DNA from 4 places in the Streptomyces sp. NPDC042346 genome. Region 1 is predicted to be linked to each of the others. Evidence: riboswitches for the same ligand, from Rfam matches in the RefSeq annotation. Region 1 holds a riboswitch; each other region holds the start of a gene.
The links. Region 1 has a riboswitch for cyclic di-AMP ahead of ACZ6K0_RS09650 (LysM peptidoglycan-binding domain-containing protein). Riboswitches for the same ligand answer to the same signal wherever they lie in the genome.

Region 1 (4,712 bases):
CTTCTACGCGATCGGTCAGTTCTACCGGGACTTCTCGCAGACGACCGACGCGGAGGTGCTCGCCTGCCTCGACCGCAGCCGGGCCGCGCGCGGACCCGTCGTGCGGGACTCGGACGTCCGGATCCCGGTGACCGGAGCCACCCTCGGGGGACGGCTCGCCGTCCCCGACGGCGCGACCGGCGTCGTCCTCTTCGCCCACGGGAGCGGCAGCAGCCGGCACAGCCCGCGCAACCGCGCGGTCGCGGCGGCCCTGAACCGGGCCGGGCTCGGGACGCTGCTGTTCGACCTGCTGACCGAGAGCGAGGCGACCGACCGGGCGCACGTCTTCGACACCCCGCTGCTCGCCGGCCGGCTGGCGAGCGTCACGGAGTGGCTGGCCGGGGAGCCCGGGGGCAGCGACCTGCCGATCGGATACTTCGGGGCGAGTACGGGCGCGGCCGCCGCGCTGTGGGCGGCGGCCGATCCCTCTTCCGGTGTCGCCGCCGTCGTCTCACGCGGCGGCAGGCCCGACCTGGCGGGCGAGCACCTGGCCCGGGTGCGCGCCCCGACCCTCCTCGTGGTGGGCGGCCGGGACGCGCTCGTCCTGGACCTCAACAGACGGGCCCAGGCCCTGCTGCGCTGCGAGAACCGGCTGACCGTCGTCCCCGGCGCCACGCATCTCTTCGAGGAGCCGGGCGCCCTGGAGGAGGTGGCGGAGCTCGCCACGGACTGGTTCGCCGAGCACTTCCGGCGTCAGTAGGCCCCGTTGACGTTGTCGATGGAGCCGTAGCGGTCGGCCGCGTAGTTGCAGGCGGCCGTGATGTTGGCGACCGGGTCGAACAGGTCCGTGGACGTGCCCGGCACGTGATAGGCGTCGAAGGTCGGCTGGATCACCTGGAGCAGACCCTTCGAGGGGGTGCCGGCCACGGCGTTGGAGTCCCAGAGGTTGATCGCCTGGGGGTTGCCGGAGGACTCGCGCATCACGTTGCGGAGGATTCCGTCGTACGAGCCGGGGATGCCGTGCTGGGCCATGATGTCCAGCGAGGCGCGGATCCAGCCGTCGAGGTTGTCGGCGTACTGGGTGGCGGCTGCCGGGGCGGCCTGGACGGCAGGCGCGGCAGCGGGAACGGCCTGCGCGGCGGAGGCGCCAGAGGCGGCGGCCGGCGCCGCGGCACGGCGCTCGGAACGGCTCGCCCGATCCGTCGTGGTGGAGCTCTTCTTCTTCTTCTGCACGGTGGCAGGCGCCGGGGCGGCCTTCGCGGAATCCCGACGAATCGTCAGTTCGAGACCGGGGTGAATGAGTGACGGATTGTCACCCACGGCGGACTTGTTGGTCCGGTAAATCGACTTCCAGCCGCCCTGAATTCCCTTCTTATGGGCGATCAAGGAAAGCGAGTCACCGCTGACGACGGTGTACGTACGCGCGGCGACGGGAGCGGACGGCACGGCGGCGGGCCGCGCGGTGACGGGCTGCGCCGCGAAGGACTGCACCGCGTGGGACTGCGCCGCGTGGGACTGGGCGGCGATCCGGGGTGCGGACGAGACGGTCTCGGCGCCGGCCGTGGCGGGCATGACCAGCGGCAGGGCCAGGGCGGCCCCGCCCGTTCCGGCGAGTGCGAGACCGCGGGAGACGGTGCGGCGGCGGGGGCGGCGGTGCTTACCGTGTGCAGGCATGACGGGATTCCTCTCCGGCGCCTGCGGGGTGAGCTGTCGGGTTCGGACGGGAGATGTCCGGCCGCGCACACGCGGCTTCACCCCGAGCCGTTCCGGATTCCGGACCGGCGAATTCGTGGGTCCCCCGCTCCTGCCGTCGGGTGAAAGGGAGGTGTTTCGGGCGGCGGCAGGATTAGGCGTTCCGCTCGAATGGGGGTGACCGTAGGCCAGTAATGCGACGGATAACAAGAGGAGCTGGTCGTTCGCTCCCGGAATTGGATCTCCGAATTCAAGGAATTCAAGATCGACCGGACTCGGACCCCGGTGAACTTCCGTGCGCGGTACGGCCTGCGGCCGAATGGGTGCCCGGCGGCGGCGAGGGAAAGTGAACCGCGTCACCCGGTGAGCAATGTCCGAATATGCGACGTAATTCCGTTGGTGAGTAAATAGGAGGAAATTAGCCTCTGTGGGCTGTTCGCCCGAGCCGGACTCCGATGGGGGGCTAGGTATGGTCAAAAGTCGCAAACCCGACATTCTTCTTGAATGATGGAGGCACCCGACCCAGGAGCCCTCCGGATGCCGACCACCACCACCTCCCCGCTCAGCCCGGACACCCTCGACCGCGAGGCGGCCGCTCTCTTCGAGAGCGCCACCTGGCAGCGGATCGTCACCGACTGGACGGCCCCCACGCCGACGGTCGCCGAGCCGGCGGTCCCCGCGCCGCCGGCCGACTGGCGGGCGCTGCTCTCCGTGTCCGTGGACCAACTCGTGGCCGACGCGCTCGACGCGCTGCCGCCGCCCGCCCCCGCCGAGCGCACACTCCCGGGCCGGATCGGAGCCGTACTCCCGGACCGCCTCCATGCCTGGCGCCGGATCGGCCGCCCCGAGCTGCGGCCCTCGGTGCACCTCGGCTACGCGCGGCTGGTGCTCACCGAGTGGGGCTGGCAGAACGCCCCGTACAAGCTGCGCGACGCGCGGGGGGCGCGCTGCGTCTGCGGCGCGCTCCTCGCCGCCCACCGCCTCGGCCACGGCGGCGCGGACACCATGAACGAGGCCGCCGCCTGGATCATGACCGAGCTCCGGTCCCGGGGGTGGCACGACCTGATCGGTCCGTGGAACCGGGCGCCCGGCCGGACGGCCGCCGAGGCGGTGGACCTCCTCGACGCGACGATCCGCCGGGCCGCGCACGCCGGCCGGTGACGGGCGGTGGCGCCCCGCCCGTGCCCGTCACCTGCCGGGTGCGGGGGTTCAGCCGGTGACGCTCGGGGCTCCCGTCTCGATGTGGCCGGTGTACCGGCGTGACCAGGTCCCGTCGATGTCGGCGAGGATCGTGAAGTCGTACCAGCCGCCGTTGTAGGCCACCGCGTTGAAGAAGTCCTCGCGGCTGGAGTTCGCCGGGACCGTGTACGTCCACGGTCCGTCCGTGCGGTACGCGTTCGAGCGGATCGTGAAGGTCACCGGCGCCGCAGAGGTGTTGGTCATCCTGAACCAGAGGGCCGTCCGGCCCGTCCCCGCCTCGGGCGCGAACCGGGCCGCGACCTCCACGGCCTTGCCCGCCTTGGACGCGTCGCCGATGAAGCGCCGCAGGAAGCGGTTGGGGCCCATCATCGAGATGTCGTACTTCCCGGACCCCGACCCGAGCCCGATGTTGAAGTAGTCGGAGGCCGTGCCGCCCGCGTCGACCGTGTACTGCCAGGCCGCCGTGTCGCGGTGCTGGTACGGGTGGATCGAGAAGTGCGCCGCCTGCTTGGCCTCCGTCCCCTGGTTCGTCATCGAGAACCAGGCCAGGATCTTGCCGGCGGCCCCGAACTCGAACCGGTCCAGGTTGCCGTTCACCTGGTACGGCAGCGCGCGCGCCGGGCGGGTGCCGGACTCCTGCGCGGGCTGGGCGTTGTTCTGGGGCGCGGGGTTCGGCAGCGGGCCGCAGGTGGACTGCCCGATGACCTTCGCCGTCGACGGGAGGCCGGCGGGCACGCCGTACACGGGGTGGGCGAAGTCGAAGACGCTCGTCAGGTCGCCCGTCACGCGGCGCCGCCAGGCGCTGATGTTCGGACAGGTGGCGGGCGTGCCGAGAGCCGCCGTCCAGGTCTCCATGAAGCGGAGGACGGAGGTGTGGTCGAAGACCTCGGAGCTCACCCAACCGCCCCGGGTCCACGGAGACATGACGATCATCGGGACCCGGAAGCCCAGGCCGATCGGTACGCCGTCGAGGTACTCGCCCGGCGTCCCCGGCGGGGCGACCGGCGGCGGCACGTGGTCGAAGAAGCCGTCGTTCTCGTCGTAGTTGAGGAACAGCACCGTCGAGTCGAAGACCTCGGAGTCGGCGGCCAGCGCGCGGTACACGAGGTCGACGAAGTGCGCGCCGTCGCCGGGCGGCGCGTACGGGTGCTCGGAGAACGCCTCGTTGGCCACCACCCACGACACCTGCGGCAGCGTGCCGGCCACGACGTCGGCGCGGATGGCCGCGGCGATGTCGTCCGGCGTCGATCCGGTGACCTTCGGGACCGAGCCCATGCCCCGGTCGTACAGCGGGTCGCCGGGGCGTGCGTCGGTGAACTTCTTGAAGTACGCGAGGCCGTTGTCGCCGTAGTTGTCCTGGGCGTTCTGGTAGACCTTCCAGGTCATCCCGGCGCGCTGGAGCGCCTCGGCGTACGTCTCCCAGGTCAGCCCCGACTCGTCGCCGCCGTCCTTGCTGGAGCCGTCGATCTTGCCGCTCCACAGGAACGTCCGGTTGGGGCCGGTGGCGCTGAGCGTCGAGCAGAAGTACGCGTCGCAGATCGTGTAGTGGTCGGCGAGCGAGTGATGGAAGGGGATGTCCTCGCGGTCGAGGTGGCCGAGCGTCCGGGTGTTGCCCACGCCCGTGACCCAGTTGTCCATGCGGCCCTTGTTCCAGGCCGCGTGCTGCGAGGTCCAGCTGTGGGGCAGGTCGCCGTTGCACTGCGCGAGGGTCTCGCCGTCGACACCGCCGGCGGGCGGGGTGTCGCTGAGCTTCCACGGGTACTGACGGCCGCCCCAGTTGGGCTGGTTGAACATGCCCCAGCCGCCGGGCAGATTGCCCGCGGCGCGGTCGCCGAAGCCCC
Region 2 (4,712 bases), on a different contig from region 1:
GGCGACTCCGCGCCCCTGGTGCGCGTCCTGGACGAGGAAGGCGACCTCGGCCTCGTCGGCCGGTCCCGAGGCGGGCATGCCCCGGTCGTCGATGCGGTCGTAGCGGACGGTGGCGATGAACTCCCCGCCCACGGTCGCGGCGAGGCCCACCCGGTCGACGAAGTCGTGATGGGTGAACCGGTGGACGTCCTTGGCGGAGAGCCGGGGGTAGGGCGCGAAGAAGCGGTAGTACTTCGACTCGTCCGACACCTGCTCGTAGAAGCTGACCAGCCGGTCGGCGTCATCGGCGGTGATGGGCCTGATGCGCGCGGTGCCGCCGTCCCGGAGCACCACGTCGGCCTCCCAGTGATCGGGATAGGCGTGCTCCGGTGATGCCGGTCGATCCGCCGCTTCCGACTGCTCCGACGCGCTCTGCATGGGGCCAGCCTACGGCCGGTGTACGACACCGGCACCGGTCGCGCGGCAGGGGCGTGCCGTGCAAGGTGGGGAGGACCGAAAGGCGGTCCGATCCGGGCCGAAGGTCGGCACGAGCACCGCGCGTCCCGTGAGAGACTGGTCTAGACAACCCGCTTGAGACTTGAAGGGCAACACCATGGCTGAGCGCCGCGTCAACGTCGGCTGGGCCGAGGGCCTCCACGCCCGCCCCGCGTCCATCTTCGTCCGTGCCGCCACGGCTTCCGGCGTTCCGGTGACGATCGCCAAGTCCGACGGCAACCCCGTGAACGCCGCCTCGATGCTCGCGGTGCTCGGCCTGGGCGCGCAGGGCGGCGAGGAGATCACCCTCGCTTCGGACGCCGACGGCGCCGAGGCCGCGCTGGACCGTCTCGCGAAGCTGGTCGCCGAGGGGCTCGACGAGCTCCCCGAGACCGTCTGACCCCGCCTTTCCCGTACGACGAGACCGCGGCCGCCGGAATTCCGGCAGCCGCGGTTTTCGCTTTTCCGAAACTTACGGAAACTCACGGAACCTTCCGGAATCCTCTGGAGCCTTCCGATGCCGATGTTTTCAGGCAGCACAATTCGGCTCCAGCGAATTTCTCTTCTTTGTATACGGTGCGCATGTTAATTCCGGCCGCTCGCCGTGTTGACGACATGTTGCGAAACCCTCACGCGCCCGCGCTCCGGCTTTTTGAGCCGGTGCAGCCCCAGCGAGCGCTCCGCGTGCAGCGCGGTCAGCGCCCTGGCCCGCTCGGCGTCGCCCCGCGCGACCGCGTCCACGATGGCGCCGTGCTCGGACCAGGCCTCCACGGCGTGGGCGGGCTGGTCGACCGCGTACATCCAGGCGATCTTGTGCCGCAGCTGGGTGAGCAGCGCCGTCAGGGCCGGACTGCCCGAGGCCTGCGCGAGCGTCTCGTGGAACCAGCCGCCGAGTGAGCGCAGGTCCTCGCCCTGGCCGCGCCTGGCCCGCTCCTGACCCAGTCTGACCAGGCCGCGCAACACCTTCAGGTGCGCCTCGGTGCGGCGCTGCGCGGCGCGGGCGGCGCCCAGGGGTTCGAGCAGGGCCCGCATGTCGAGCAGATCGGCCGCCTCCTGCTCCGTGGGCTCGGCGACATGGGCGCCGGCGTGGCGGCGGGTGACGACGAAGCCCTCGGACTCCAGGGTGCGCAGGGCCTCGCGGACCGGGACGCGGGAGACCCCGTAGCGTCGCGCGAGCTGCTCCTCGGTCAGCCGCGCGCCCCGCTCGAAGACACCGGAGACGATGTCGTCCCGGATCGCCGTGCATACCGATTGCGCGGGAACGCGCATGTCCGACCTCCGCCTTGATCCGCGAGAGACAATTCGAGCGACGCCTGTTCTGCGTCTGTTCCGCAAGTGTCCTGCGACTCTATTGCAGCAGGCCGGAATTTCCGATGGCCCCATGGAATCCGGCGATATGTTTCGGGCAGCGAAAAGCCCCGGCTCAGTACGAGCCGGGGCTTTTGCGACGCGATCCGCCGGGTGTCAGAGGCTGACGCCGCGGGCGCGGAGGTACGAGATGGGGTTCAGGTCGGAGCCGTACTCGGAGCTCGTCCGCGCCTCGAAGTGGAGGTGCGGGCCGGTCGAGTTGCCGGACGAGCCCGAGACGCCTATCTGCTGGCCCGGCTCGACGGTCTGGCCGACGTAGACCCCGATGGACGAGAGGTGACCGTACTGGGTGTACGTGCCGTCGTTCATCTGGATGACGATGTTGTTGCCGTACGCGCCGCCCCAGCCGGCCTCGACGACGGTGCCGGAGCCGACGGAGACGACCGAGCTGCCGTAGGAGGCGTGGAAGTCGATGCCGGAGTGGCTGCCGGAGGACCAGAGCGAGCCGCCGGTCTTGTACCCGGTGGTCACGTACGAGCCGGCCACGGGGAGCTGGAAGGAGTTGAGGCGGCGGCGCTCGGCCTCGCGGGCGGCGCGCTCGCGGTCCTCGCGGACCTCCTTGGCGCGGGCCTCGGCCTTGCGCTTCGCCTCGGCACGAGCCTCGGCCTGGGCCTTCGCCTTGGCGATGGCCTCGAAGGCCTCCTGCTCCTGGGCGGCGGCCTGGGCGTCGATCCGGTCCGCGAGCGAGTCCTCGGTGATCACCTGCGTGAGGCCGGTGTCCTCGACGGAGCGGTTGTCCGTGTCGGCGGCGAGCGCCGGGGAGGCGAAGGTTCCGATGACGCCGGTGGTGGCGAGCGTCGCTACGCCGGCGATGCCCACGCTGCGGCGTGCCATCCGGCTCGGACCACGATGCTTCCCGGTGGCACGGGTGAACGCCATGTAGGGGCTGATCCTTTCCTTCCTTCTCGCCTACCGGGTTAGCTGACGGGTTCGGAGCAGGAAGGTCTCCTACGAGCCCCTCCGCACATGGCGAAGGCGCCCGATTCACCCCAGGGACTGTGTGGGTCCCCGGCTCCCCAGGCTCGCGCCTGACGGGGACTCGGCGATGACTGTCCGCTGCCGCGACTGCGGCACGTGCACTGACGAACAGCCGGACCGACGCTATGCGGATCATCTTTCAATCACCAAACAGACACGCCTGTTTGTAAGACATGCCACAGGGCAGACGGTCACCCTTGCTCCCAATCCGGACAAAGCGGAAGGCCTCGACGAAAGCGGGACGTCGAGGCCTTCCGCCGGTGATCGGCGCGGGCGATCAGCCGGTCACGACGGTGACTTCACCGATGCCGAGCGCACGCACCGGCTCCGCGATCTCCGTCGCGTCGCCCACGAGCACGGTGACGAGCCGGTCCACCGGGAAGGCGTTGACCACGGCGGCGGTCGCCTCGACCGTGCCCGTCTCGGCGAGCCGCGCGTACAACTGGGCCTGGTAGCCGTCCGGGAGGTGCTGCTCGACCTGGTCGGCGAGCGTCGCGGCGACCGAGGCGGCCGTCTCGTACTTGAGCGGCGCCACGCCCACCAGGTTCTGCACGGCCGTCTCGCGCTCGGCGTCGGTGAGGCCCTCCGCCGCGAGGGTCCGGAGCACCTTCCACAGGTCGTCAAGTGCCGGGCCGGTGTTGGGGGTGTCCACCGAGCCGCTGATGGCGAGCATCGAGGCGCCGTTCCCCTCGGCGTCCGAGCGGAGCACCTGGCCGAAGGCCCGCACGCCGTACGTGTAGCCCTTCTCCTCGCGCAGGACCCGGTCGAGCCGCGAGGTCAGCGTGCCGCCGAGGCAGTACGTGCCGAGGACCTGGGCCGCCCAGACGCTGTCGTGGCGGTCCGGACCGATCCGGCCGATCAGCAACTGGGTCTGGACCGCGCCCGGACGGTCGACGATGACGACCCGTCCGGTGTCGTCGGCGGTGATCGGCGGCATCGGCAGCGCCTCGGCCGGCTCGCCCGTCCAGGCGCCCAGCGTCTCGGCGAGGACCTTCTCCAGGTCGACGCCCGTCAGGTCGCCCACCACCACGGCGGTGGCCGTGCCGGGGCGGACGTACGCCTCGTAGAAGGCGCGGACCGCGGCGGCGTCGATCGCGGCGACCGTCTCCTCCGTGCCCTGACGCGGCCGGGACATCCGGGCCGCGGCCGGGAAGAGCTCCTTGGAGAGCTGCTTGGCGGCGCGGCGGCTCGGGTTGGCCGTCTCGTGCGGGATCTCGTCGAGGCGGTTGCGCACGAGGCGCTCGATCTCGGTGTCCAGGAAGGCCGGGGCGATCAGCGCCTCGGAGAGCAGCCCGAGCGCCTTGGGCAGCCGGGAGACCGGCACCTCCAGGGAGACCCGTACGCCCGGGTGGTCCGCGTGCGCGTCGAGCGTGGCGCCGCAGCGCTCCAGCTCGGCCGCGAACTCCTCGGCGCCACGCTGGTCCGTGCCCTCGGAGAGCGCGCGGGCCATGATCGTGGCGACGCCGTCGAGACCGGCCGGCTCGGCGTCCAGCGGGGCCGGCAGGAAGATCTCCACGGCCACGACCTGCTGGCCGGGGCGGTGGCTGGTCAGCACCGTCAGACCGTTGGCCAGGGAGCCGCGGTCCGGGGCCGGGAAGGCCCAGGGCCGGGCGACGCCCGGCTCGGGCTGCGGGTGGAAGTCCATGCTCGTCAAAGACACGGCAGCGTCGGTCACTGGTCCGCTCCCTCTTCCTCGTCGCTGTCGCTCTCGCTCTGTTCGGTGGCCACCGGCTCGTAGACGAGCACCGCGCGGTTGTCGGGGCGCAGCCGGGCCTTGGCGGCCGCCTGCACCTCCTCCGCGGTGATGTCGAGGACCCGGTCGACGGCGGTGAGGGCGAGCTGCGGGTCGCCGAACAGCACGGCGAACCGGCACAGTTCGTCGGCGCGGCCCG
Region 3 (4,712 bases), on a different contig from region 1:
TGAGCATCGCGACCGCGCCTCCGCAGGGAGGCCTCTGGAAGCAGAGCCGTACCTTCGATCCGGCCGTACGGCTGCTCTTCCTCAACCAGCTCACCATCAACCTCGGCTTCTACATGCTCATGCCGTTCCTGGCCGCGCACCTCGCGGACGGGCTCGGCATGGCGGCCTGGGCGGTCGGGCTCGTCCTCGGCGCCCGGAACCTCTCCCAGCAGGGCATGTTCCTGGTCGGCGGGGCGCTCGCCGACCGGCTCGGCTTCAAACCGCTGATCGTGGCCGGCTGCGCGCTGCGGACCGTCGGCTTCGGGGCGCTCGCCTTCGCGCAGTCGCTGCCGATGCTGATCGCCGCCTCGCTCGCGACCGGGCTCGCGGGGGCGCTGTTCAACCCGGCGGTCCGGGCCTGCCTCGCGGCCGAGGCCGGGGAGGAGCGGCGCGTACAGGCCTTCGCGCTGTTCAACGCGTACTACCAGGCGGGCATCCTGCTCGGGCCGCTCGTCGGGGTGGCGCTCACCGGGGTGTCGTTCCGGCTGACGTGCACGGTGGCGGCGGTCCTGTTCGCCGGCCTGACCCTCGTGCAGCTCCGGCATCTGCCCGTACGGGGCGTGTCCGGGGGCCGGGGGGAGCGGGGGCAGTTCCGTACGGTCCTCTCCCACCGGACCTTCTGGCTCTTCTCGCTCGCCATGACCGGCTCGTACGTGCTGTCCTTCCAGGTCTATCTGGCGCTGCCGCTCGCGGCGGAGGGCACGGGGCTCACGACGGCGCTGTTCGTCGTGTCGGCGCTGGTCGCGCTCGCAGGGCAGCTGCGGATCACGGCCTGGTGCCGGCGCCGCCTCGACCGCGAGCGGTGTCTGGTCCTCGGGCTCGCGCTGATGGGCGGGGCCTTCCTGGTCCCGGTGGCCCTGGGCCGGGGCGTGGCCGGGCTGCTGCTGTGCGCGGCGGTCCTGGCCGTGGCGAACGCCGTGCTCTACCCGTACGAGATGGACACCGTCGTCGCCCTCTCCCGGGGGCGCTGGGTGGCCACCCACTACGGGCTCTACAACACGGTCTGCGGGATCGGGATCACCCTCGGGAACCTGGGCACGGGCGCGCTGCTCGACGTCACCGGCTGGTCGGCGGTGCCGTGGCTGACGCTGTGCGCGGTGGGCCTGGTGTGCGCGGCGGCGGTCGCCCTCCTCGCCCGCGGCGGCCGCCTCGCGGCGCCCCCGGACACCCCCTAGGGGGTGTCCGGGGGCGTACGCCAGTCGGCCCCGTGGAGGTCGCCGCCGGGTGCGGCGGCGGCCACCCTGGGAGGGCGCGGTACGGATCACCGTGGCCGGTACGGACCGGGCAGGAGAGCACAGGTGGGGCACCCCCTAGGAGCAGCGGGTCGCGGGCGGCGGGGCGGCGAGGGCCGCGGCCCGTACGGCGGGGCCCGGCGCTTCCTCCGCGCGCTGCCCCCGCTGATCATCGTGGGCGGTGTCGTCTTCGACGTGCTGACGCCGCCCGCGTACACCGCCGCGCCGCTCTTCTCCGCCGCCCCGCTGATCGCCGCGCCGTTCTTCTCGATGCTCACGACCCTGCTCACCGGGCTCGCCGCCGTCCTCGCCTCCGTCGGGCTCCACCTCTACAACGACACCGCGGCGGGCATCCCGGCCCTCACCGAGGCCCTCACCGTCGTCACCGTCTCCGCGCTCGCGCTCCTCATCAACCGGGTCGTGCGGCGCAGCGGCGAACGGCTGGCCTCCGCGCGGGTCATCGCGGAGACCGCGCAGAAGGCGGTGCTGCCGACGCCCGCCGAGCGGATCGACGGGCTGCAGTGCGCGGCCCGTTACGAGGCGGCGCAGGCCGACGCGTTCATCGGCGGCGACCTGTTCGCCGTGCAGGAGACCCCGCACGGGGTGCGGCTCGTCGTCGGGGACGTCCGGGGCAAGGGGATGGACGCGGTCGAGGCCGTCGCCGTGGTGATCGGGGCGTTCCGGGAGGCGGCCGAGCAGGAGCGGAGCCTGGAGGGGGTGGCGCAGCGGCTGGAGCGGGCGCTGACCCGGGAGGGGACCCGCAGGGACGGGCTCGACGCCTTCGAGGGGTTCACGACGGCCGTCCTGGCGGAGATCCCGCGCGTCCGCGAGGGCGGCGCCGGGACCGTACGGGTCGTCAACCGGGGCCATCCGCCACCGCTGTTGCTGTACGTGGACGGCAGCCTGGACGTGCTGGATCCGGCGGAGCCGGCGCTGCCGCTCGGCATGGGCGAGCTGGCGGCGTGGCCGGACCGGGCCGAGGAGCGGCCGTACCCGCCCGGCGCGACGCTGCTGTTCTACACGGACGGCCTCTCGGAGGCGCGGAACACGGCGGGCGTCTTCTACGACCCGGCGTCCCGCCTCGCCGGGCGCATCTTCCCGGGGCCCGAGGAGCTGCTCGACGCGCTCGTGGACGACGTACGGCTCCACACGGGCGGCGCGTCGACGGACGACATGGCGCTGCTCGCGCTGAGCCGGCCGGCGGCGGGGCAGCAGGAGAGGCGCAGGACGATGCCGGTGGTGCCGCCGGTGCCGCCGGACCGGACCGGTCACCAGGCGTAGTCGAGGAGTGTCACTCCGATAACAATTGACATAACGTCAGATCGTGGGGGTTTGGCGGCGCCTTTCTGAAGGGGGGTCAACTCGGGCGATTCCCGACCAATTCAATGAATGATCACCGGGAACAGCTTGGAATCGGACCCCCCTGTCTATTAACGTTCGATAACGCAGCGCGGTCGTCACAACCGTCGCAAGAGACGGCACCGTGCGCACGCGCCGAATCCTGAAAAGGAACCGGGGAACCACTACTTGGGGTGAATCGGGCCCTTCGCACCCGTGCGACCGTGCCCGTAGGAGACCTTCCTGCTCCGAACCCGTCAGCTAACCCGGTAGGCGAGAAGGAAGGAAAGGAGCGCGCCTCCGTGGCGTCCAACACTCCCGCACCCGAAGCCCCCTTCGATGCCTTCGGTGGTGGTGCGGGTCCTGCCGCTCCGGACACCGAGTGGAATCCCACCGAGGGCTCCCTCCGCGCCGAGAGCCGCTCCGGCGGCCGGCACCGGGTCGTCAAGCAGCGCTCCAACTTCGCCCGCTCCTCCACCGTCCTCGGCGTCGGCGTCATCGCGGCCGTCGGCGCGGGCGGCCTCGCCACCGCGCAGGAGAAGCCGCCGGTCGCGATATCGCTCCCCGACCTCCCGGACCTCGCCGACCTGAACCTCCCGGCCGCCGAGGACCTCCCCGGCGTCGGCGAGCTGTTCGCCGACGACGCCGACGAGCAGATCCGCGACACCATCGAGGCGACCGGCGGGAACGCGCACCCGCTCACCGCCGCCACGTACGTCACCCCGGCAGCCGACACGACGGCCGGGACCGGGACGACCGCCCGGACCGCCCAGGCCACGTACACCCCGCAGGCAGGGACGGCCACGGCCGCCGATGTCGCCGACGCCGGCGAGGTCCTCCGCGCCCGCATCCTCCAGCAGGCCGAGCAGCAGCAGGCCTCCGCCGACGCCGCCGAGAAGGCCGCAGCGGAGAAGGCGGCGGCCGAGAAGGCGGCGGCCGAGGCCGCGGCCAAGGCCGAAGCGGCGGAGAAGGCGGCCGCCGAGGCGAAGGCCAAGGCCGAAGCGGAGGCCAAGGCGAAGGCGGAGGCGGAAGCCAAGGCGGAGGCCGAGCGGAAGGCCGCGGCCGCCGAGGCCGAGCGCCTCGCCCAGCTCGCCGCCAGCTACTCGATGCCCCTCTCCTCGTACTCCCTCAGCGCCACCTACATGCAGTCCGGCTCGATGTGGTCCTCCGGCTACCACACCGGTCTCGACTTCGCCGCCCCCACGGGCACCCCGCTGAAGGCCGTCCACAGCGGCACCGTCAAGTCGGCGGGCTGGTCCGGCTCCTACGGCTACCGCGTCGTCCTGGAGATGGAGGACGGCACCGAGATCTGGTACGCCCACCTCTCCTCCATGACGGTCGCCGCGGGCCAGACCGTGACCACCGGCGAGACGATCGGCCGCGTCGGCGCCACCGGCAACGTCACCGGCGCCCACCTCCACATGGAGGTCCACACCTCGGGCGGCGACGGCATCGACCCGGCGGCCTGGCTCCGCTCCAAGGGCCTGCCGGTCTGAGGCCCTGAAGGCCTCGGGACGTCCCAAGCGGAATACGCCCGGTGGCGCGGAGGGTTGATCACCCCATGACTTCTCTCCGCACGCTGGGCTCTTCCGACCTGCACGTCTTCCCGCTCGCCCTGGGCGGCAACGTCTTCGGCTGGACCGCCGACGAGGCACAGTCCTTCGCCGTCCTCGACGCCTACGCCGCCGCCGGCGGAAACTTCGTCGACTCCGCGGACGTCTACTCCGCCTGGGCCGAGGGCAACGAAGGCGGCGAGTCCGAGACCGTCATCGGCCGCTGGCTCGCCTCCCGCGGCAACCGCGACGACATCGTCGTCGCCACCAAGGTCGGCGCCCACCCCCACTTCAAGGGGCTCTCCGCCACCACCATCAAGGCGGGCGCCGAGGAGTCGCTGCGCCGCCTCGGCACCGACCACATCGACCTGTACTACACGCACTTCGACGACGAGACCGTCCCCGTCGAGGAGATCGTCACCGCCCTCGACCAGCTCGTGAAGGACGGCAAGGTGCGCGCCGTCGCCGCCTCCAACATCTCCCCGGAGCGGCTGCGCGCCTCCCTCGACTTCGCGGAGGCCGAGGGCCTCGCCCGGTACGTCGCGCTCCA
Region 4 (4,712 bases), on a different contig from region 1:
ACGGTCGGACAGTGAGTACTAGCCCCGCCCCCGAGCTCTTCACCTGGGAGTTCGCCAGCGATCCGTATCCCGCCTACGCCTGGCTGCGGGAGCACGCGCCCGTGCACCGGACGAAGCTGCCCAGCGGGGTCGAGGCCTGGCTCGTGACCCGGTACGCGGACGCCCGCCAGGCCCTCGCCGACCAGCGTCTCTCCAAGAACCCGGCGCACCACGACGAGTCCCCGCACGCGAAGGGGAAGACGGGGATCCCGGGCGAGCGCAAGGCCGAGCTGATGACGCATCTGCTCAACATCGACCCGCCCGACCACACCCGGCTGCGGCGGCTCGTCTCGAAGGCCTTCACGCCGCGCCGGGTCGCGGAGTTCGCGCCGCGCGTGCAGGAGCTGACCGACCGGCTCATGGACGACTTCGTGGAGAAGGGGAGCGCCGACCTCATCCACGAGTTCGCGTTCCCGCTCCCCATCTACGCGATCTGCGACCTGCTCGGCGTGCCCCCGGAGGACCAGGACGACTTCCGGGACTGGGCCGGGATGATGATCCGGCACGGCGGCGGGCCGCGCGGCGGGGTCGCCCGGTCGGTGAAGAAGATGCGCGGCTATCTCGCGGAGCTGATCCACCGCAAGCGCGAGGAGCCCGGTGAGGACCTCATCTCGGGGCTCATCAGGGCCTCCGACCACGGCGAGCACCTCACCGAGAACGAGGCCGCCGCCATGGCGTTCATCATTCTCTTCGCCGGTTTCGAGACGACCGTGAACCTCATCGGCAACGGGGTCTACCAGCTGCTCCGGCACCCCGAGGAGCGGGAGCGGCTCCAGGCCTCGATCGCGGCGGGGGAGACCGGGCTCCTGGAGACGGGCGTCGAGGAGCTGCTGCGGTACGACGGGCCGGTGGAGATGGCGACCTGGCGGTACGCGACGCAGGCGCTGACCGTCGGCGGGCAGGAGATCCCGGCGGGCGACCCGGTGCTCGTGGTCCTCGCCGCCGCCAACCGGGACCCGGAGCGGTTCGCGGACCCGGACACGCTGGACCTTTCCCGGCGCGACAGCCAGCACCTCGGGTACGGGCACGGCATCCACTACTGCCTGGGGGCGCCGCTCGCCCGGCTGGAGGGCCAGGCCGCGCTCGCCACCCTGCTGACTCGCCTGCCCGACCTGCGACTTGCGGCCGATCCGGCCGAACTGCGGTGGCGCGGAGGGCTCATCATGCGGGGATTGCGCACGCTTCCGGTGGAATTCTCCCCTTCCGTACGGCTGCGGTGAACTGACGGATCGTCAAGACTGTGATCTTTACGTGATCGGGGGGCCATCGACTTGTGATGGGTGTTCGAATGCCGCTACGTTTCCCGGCAGTCTCAGCCGTCACGCGAAAGGCCTCCCTATGCGCTCCGGGAACGGACGACACCGTCGCCCCCGTCAGGCCCCCGCCATCGTCGTCGCCGCGGGAGTGACCGGATCCGCCCTGGCGCTGCCGCTGCTCGCCACCGGCTCCGCCTCCGCCGCCGACGCGGCCACCTGGGACCGGGTCGCCGAGTGCGAGTCCGGCGGCCAGTGGAGCGCCAACTTCGGCAACGGCATGTACGGCGGTCTCCAGTTCACCCAGGACAGCTGGGAGCGGAACGGCGGCCTCGCCTACGCGCCCAGCCCCGACCTGGCCAGCCGCGCCCAGCAGATCGCGATCGCCGACAAGGCGCTCGCCGCCGGCGGCACCGACTGGGCCACCTGCGCGCCCATCGCCGGCCTCACGAACGACGGCAGGGCCACCGGGATCAACCCCGGCCCGGCCGCCGCCCCGAAGGCGCCCACCGGGCCCGTGGCGGAGTCGAACCGGACCGCGGGCGTCCCGATCACGCCCTCGGAGGCCGCCGCGGCCGAGAAGGCCGCCGAGAAGGCCGCGGAGAAGACCGCCGGGTCCACCGGGTCCGCCGAGGCCGGTACGCCGTCGAAGGCCCCCACCGGGTCGACCGCCTCCGCCACGCCCACCGCGCCCGCCACCACGGGCACCCCGACCGCTCCGGCGACGGGGGCCACCACGGGCACCCCGACCGCTCCGGGTACCGCCGGTACGCCGACGGACCCGACCACGCCGACGGGCGGCTCGACCACCCCGGCCACGCCCGATGCGTCCCTTACGCCCGTATCGCCCGAAACGCCGACAGGTGACACCTCGTCGGCCACGCCCGGCACCGGCAAGCACCGGGGCGAGGCGGCCCCGGAGGAAACCGGCAAGACGGACACCTCGGCTGAATCCGGCCGACACGCCTCATCGACGGACGAGCTGGCGGAAAGCTCCGCCGCCACGCCCACGACTGACGCAATGAAGGATTCGGACACAACGGACAGTCAGGGTGCTTCGGGCGCGTACACCGTGCAGCCCGGTGACAACCTGTCCGAGATCGCGCAGGAGAACGAACTCCCCGGCGGATGGAACGCCCTCTACGACGCCAACCGCGGCACCGTGGGTGTCGACCCGGACCTCATCGTCCCTGGTCAGAGCCTTGACCTGACGATCGGTTCGGAGAAGAAGGCGGAGACGAAGGCCGGGTAGTTCGGGGGCGTATGTCCGGTTCTGGGTAAGTGAGACATGGGTCTCTTCGCCCCAACTGGCGTGTCACGTCCGCGAACTTTGCTCCCGTCACCTCTCACCTGCGCAAACACCCCCCGCCGGAAGGCAAGTAGGGGCGATATTTCCGCAATACGCCTCTTTGAACTTCCGGTGGGTCTGTGTCTACGGTCGTAACCGCTCGCCACCGCGGGCCCCGTCGACCGAAACGCCGAATCCTGCCGTCGGCCGATGGGAACAGTCGTCGCGTAAGCGCCGAAGGCAGGAGTGGGGGACCCAAGGTAAGTGCCGGTCCCGGCCGTTGAGACAGACGGCCGATGACCGGCTTGGGGTGAAGCCGCGTGCTAGGACACGCGGCCGGGCAACTTTCCGGCCCGAACCCGACAGCTCACCTCACAGGCGTCGGTGAGGAGAATCTCCATGCTGTTTTCCGGTAAGGGCAAACACCGTCGTCCCTCCAAGGCCACCCAGGTCGTCACCCTCGTCGGTGTCACGGGTGTCGCCGTCGCCGCCCCGCTGATGACCGCGGGCACCGCCTCGGCCGCCACGGTCTCCGAGTGGGACACCGTCGCCGCCTGTGAGTCCGGCGGCAACTGGGCCATCAACACCGGCAACGGCTACTACGGCGGCCTCCAGTTCTCGGCCTCCACCTGGGCCGCGTACGGCGGCACCGCCTACGCCTCGACCGCCAACCAGGCGTCGAAGTCCCAGCAGATCGCCATCGCCGAGAAGGTCCTCGCGGGCCAGGGCAAGGGCGCCTGGCCGTCCTGTGGCGTGGGCCTTTCCGGCGCCTCGTACGACGGCGGCTCCGCCGAGAGCGCGCCGCAGCAGGCCGCGCCCCAGCAGCAGACGCAGCAGCCGCGCCAGGAGCGGAAGGCCGAGCAGCCGACCACCCGCAGCGAGCAGCGCCAGGCCCCGAAGCAGTCGACGCAGCAGCACGCCGCGCCGAAGGCCGCCACCAAGAAGACGGTCACCACCCCGACCGGCAAGGTGGTCAAGAAGGGTGACGGCGAGTACAAGGTCGTCGCCGGCGACACCCTCAGCAAGATCGCCGAGGCGCACGGCGTCAAGGGCGGCTGGGCCAAGCTCTTCGAGCTGAACAAGGACGTCGTCGAGAACGCCGACCTCATCTACGTGGGCCAGCAGCTCCACCTCAAGTGAGCCCGGCGGCTCGGGTGAGTCCGGCGGCTCACCCGACCCAGACGACCCTCCCGCGGTGACCACCCCGGTCCGGCGCACTCTCCCCCGTGCGCGCCGGACCGGGGTTCCGTGCGTCCGGGGTTCCGTGCGTCCGGGGTTCCGTACATACGGGGTTCCGCGTCTACCGGGACCCTTTGGGGAGGACTTCGTAGTTACCGTCCAGTAGATCTGGGGTCCTTCGTCCCGAGATGCATGCCCTTGGGTCCTTTTTCGTCCCAGGGGGCGGGCGCACGGCCGACCGGACCCCCTGAGCCGGTTAGGCTCTTGTCGCAAGGCCGAGCGACCCTGCACCGGCCATGCGTCACATCCAGCGTCACATCCCAAAAAGGAGATGCTCGTGCCGTCCATCGACGTCGTCGTAGCCCGGGAAATCCTGGACTCCCGAGGCAACCCCACGGTCGAGGTCGAGGTCGGCCTCGACGACGGCAGCACCGGCCGTGCTGCTGTTCCGTCCGGCGCCTCCACCGGTGCGTTCGAGGCCATCGAGCTTCGCGACGGTGACCCGAACCGCTACCTGGGCAAGGGTGTCGAGAAGGCCGTCCTCGCCGTCATCGAGCAGATCGGCCCGGAGCTCGTCGGCTACGACGCCACCGAGCAGCGCCTGATCGACCAGGCCATGTTCGACCTGGACGCCACGGAGAACAAGGGCTCGCTCGGCGCCAACGCCATCCTCGGCGTCTCCCTCGCCGTCGCGCACGCCGCGGCCGAGGCCTCCGACCTCCCGCTCTTCCGCTACCTCGGCGGCCCGAACGCGCACCTGCTGCCCGTTCCGATGATGAACATCCTCAACGGTGGGTCGCACGCCGACTCCAACGTGGACATCCAGGAGTTCATGATCGCCCCGATCGGCGCGGAGTCCTTCTCCGAGGCCCTCCGCTGGGGTGCCGAGATCTACCACACGCTCAAGGGCGTGCTGAAGCGCAAGGGCCTCTCCACCGGCCTCGGCGACGAGG

Region 2: linked by a shared signal. The riboswitch ahead of ACZ6K0_RS29355 (M23 family metallopeptidase) and the one ahead of ACZ6K0_RS09650 (LysM peptidoglycan-binding domain-containing protein) in region 1 are both predicted to bind cyclic di-AMP.
Region 3: linked by a shared signal. The riboswitch ahead of ACZ6K0_RS21635 (M23 family metallopeptidase) and the one ahead of ACZ6K0_RS09650 (LysM peptidoglycan-binding domain-containing protein) in region 1 are both predicted to bind cyclic di-AMP.
Region 4: linked by a shared signal. The riboswitch ahead of ACZ6K0_RS33360 (transglycosylase family protein) and the one ahead of ACZ6K0_RS09650 (LysM peptidoglycan-binding domain-containing protein) in region 1 are both predicted to bind cyclic di-AMP.

The regions. Positions count from the first base shown of each region.
Region 1 covers NZ_JBVJEH010000002.1:221,585-226,296, reverse strand. Annotated here, with positions in the region: gene ACZ6K0_RS09655 (alpha/beta family hydrolase) at 1-739, shown strand, start outside; gene ACZ6K0_RS09650 (LysM peptidoglycan-binding domain-containing protein) at 733-1,653, opposite strand; cyclic di-AMP (ydaO/yuaA leader) riboswitch at 1,659-1,812, opposite strand; gene ACZ6K0_RS09645 (DUF6197 family protein) at 2,209-2,832, shown strand; gene ACZ6K0_RS09640 (phosphocholine-specific phospholipase C) at 2,881-4,712, opposite strand, start outside.
Region 2 covers NZ_JBVJEH010000008.1:292,972-297,683, forward strand. Annotated here, with positions in the region: gene ACZ6K0_RS29340 (bifunctional acetate--CoA ligase family protein/GNAT family N-acetyltransferase) at 1-417, opposite strand, end outside; gene ACZ6K0_RS29345 (HPr family phosphocarrier protein) at 593-874, shown strand; gene ACZ6K0_RS29350 (GntR family transcriptional regulator) at 1,060-1,743, opposite strand; gene ACZ6K0_RS29355 (M23 family metallopeptidase) at 1,939-2,721, opposite strand; cyclic di-AMP (ydaO/yuaA leader) riboswitch at 2,735-2,897, opposite strand; gene ACZ6K0_RS29360 (M16 family metallopeptidase) at 3,098-4,465, opposite strand; gene ACZ6K0_RS29365 (M16 family metallopeptidase) at 4,492-4,712, opposite strand, start outside.
Region 3 covers NZ_JBVJEH010000004.1:777,436-782,147, forward strand. Annotated here, with positions in the region: gene ACZ6K0_RS21620 (PLP-dependent cysteine synthase family protein) at 1-3, shown strand, start outside; gene ACZ6K0_RS21625 (MFS transporter) at 1-1,214, shown strand, start outside; gene ACZ6K0_RS21630 (PP2C family protein-serine/threonine phosphatase) at 1,338-2,552, shown strand; cyclic di-AMP (ydaO/yuaA leader) riboswitch at 2,754-2,900, shown strand; gene ACZ6K0_RS21635 (M23 family metallopeptidase) at 2,912-4,105, shown strand; gene ACZ6K0_RS21640 (aldo/keto reductase) at 4,171-4,712, shown strand, end outside.
Region 4 covers NZ_JBVJEH010000010.1:340,665-345,376, forward strand. Annotated here, with positions in the region: gene ACZ6K0_RS33350 (cytochrome P450 family protein) at 12-1,259, shown strand; gene ACZ6K0_RS33355 (transglycosylase family protein) at 1,444-2,544, shown strand; cyclic di-AMP (ydaO/yuaA leader) riboswitch at 2,803-2,976, shown strand; gene ACZ6K0_RS33360 (transglycosylase family protein) at 2,980-3,720, shown strand; gene eno (phosphopyruvate hydratase) at 4,091-4,712, shown strand, end outside.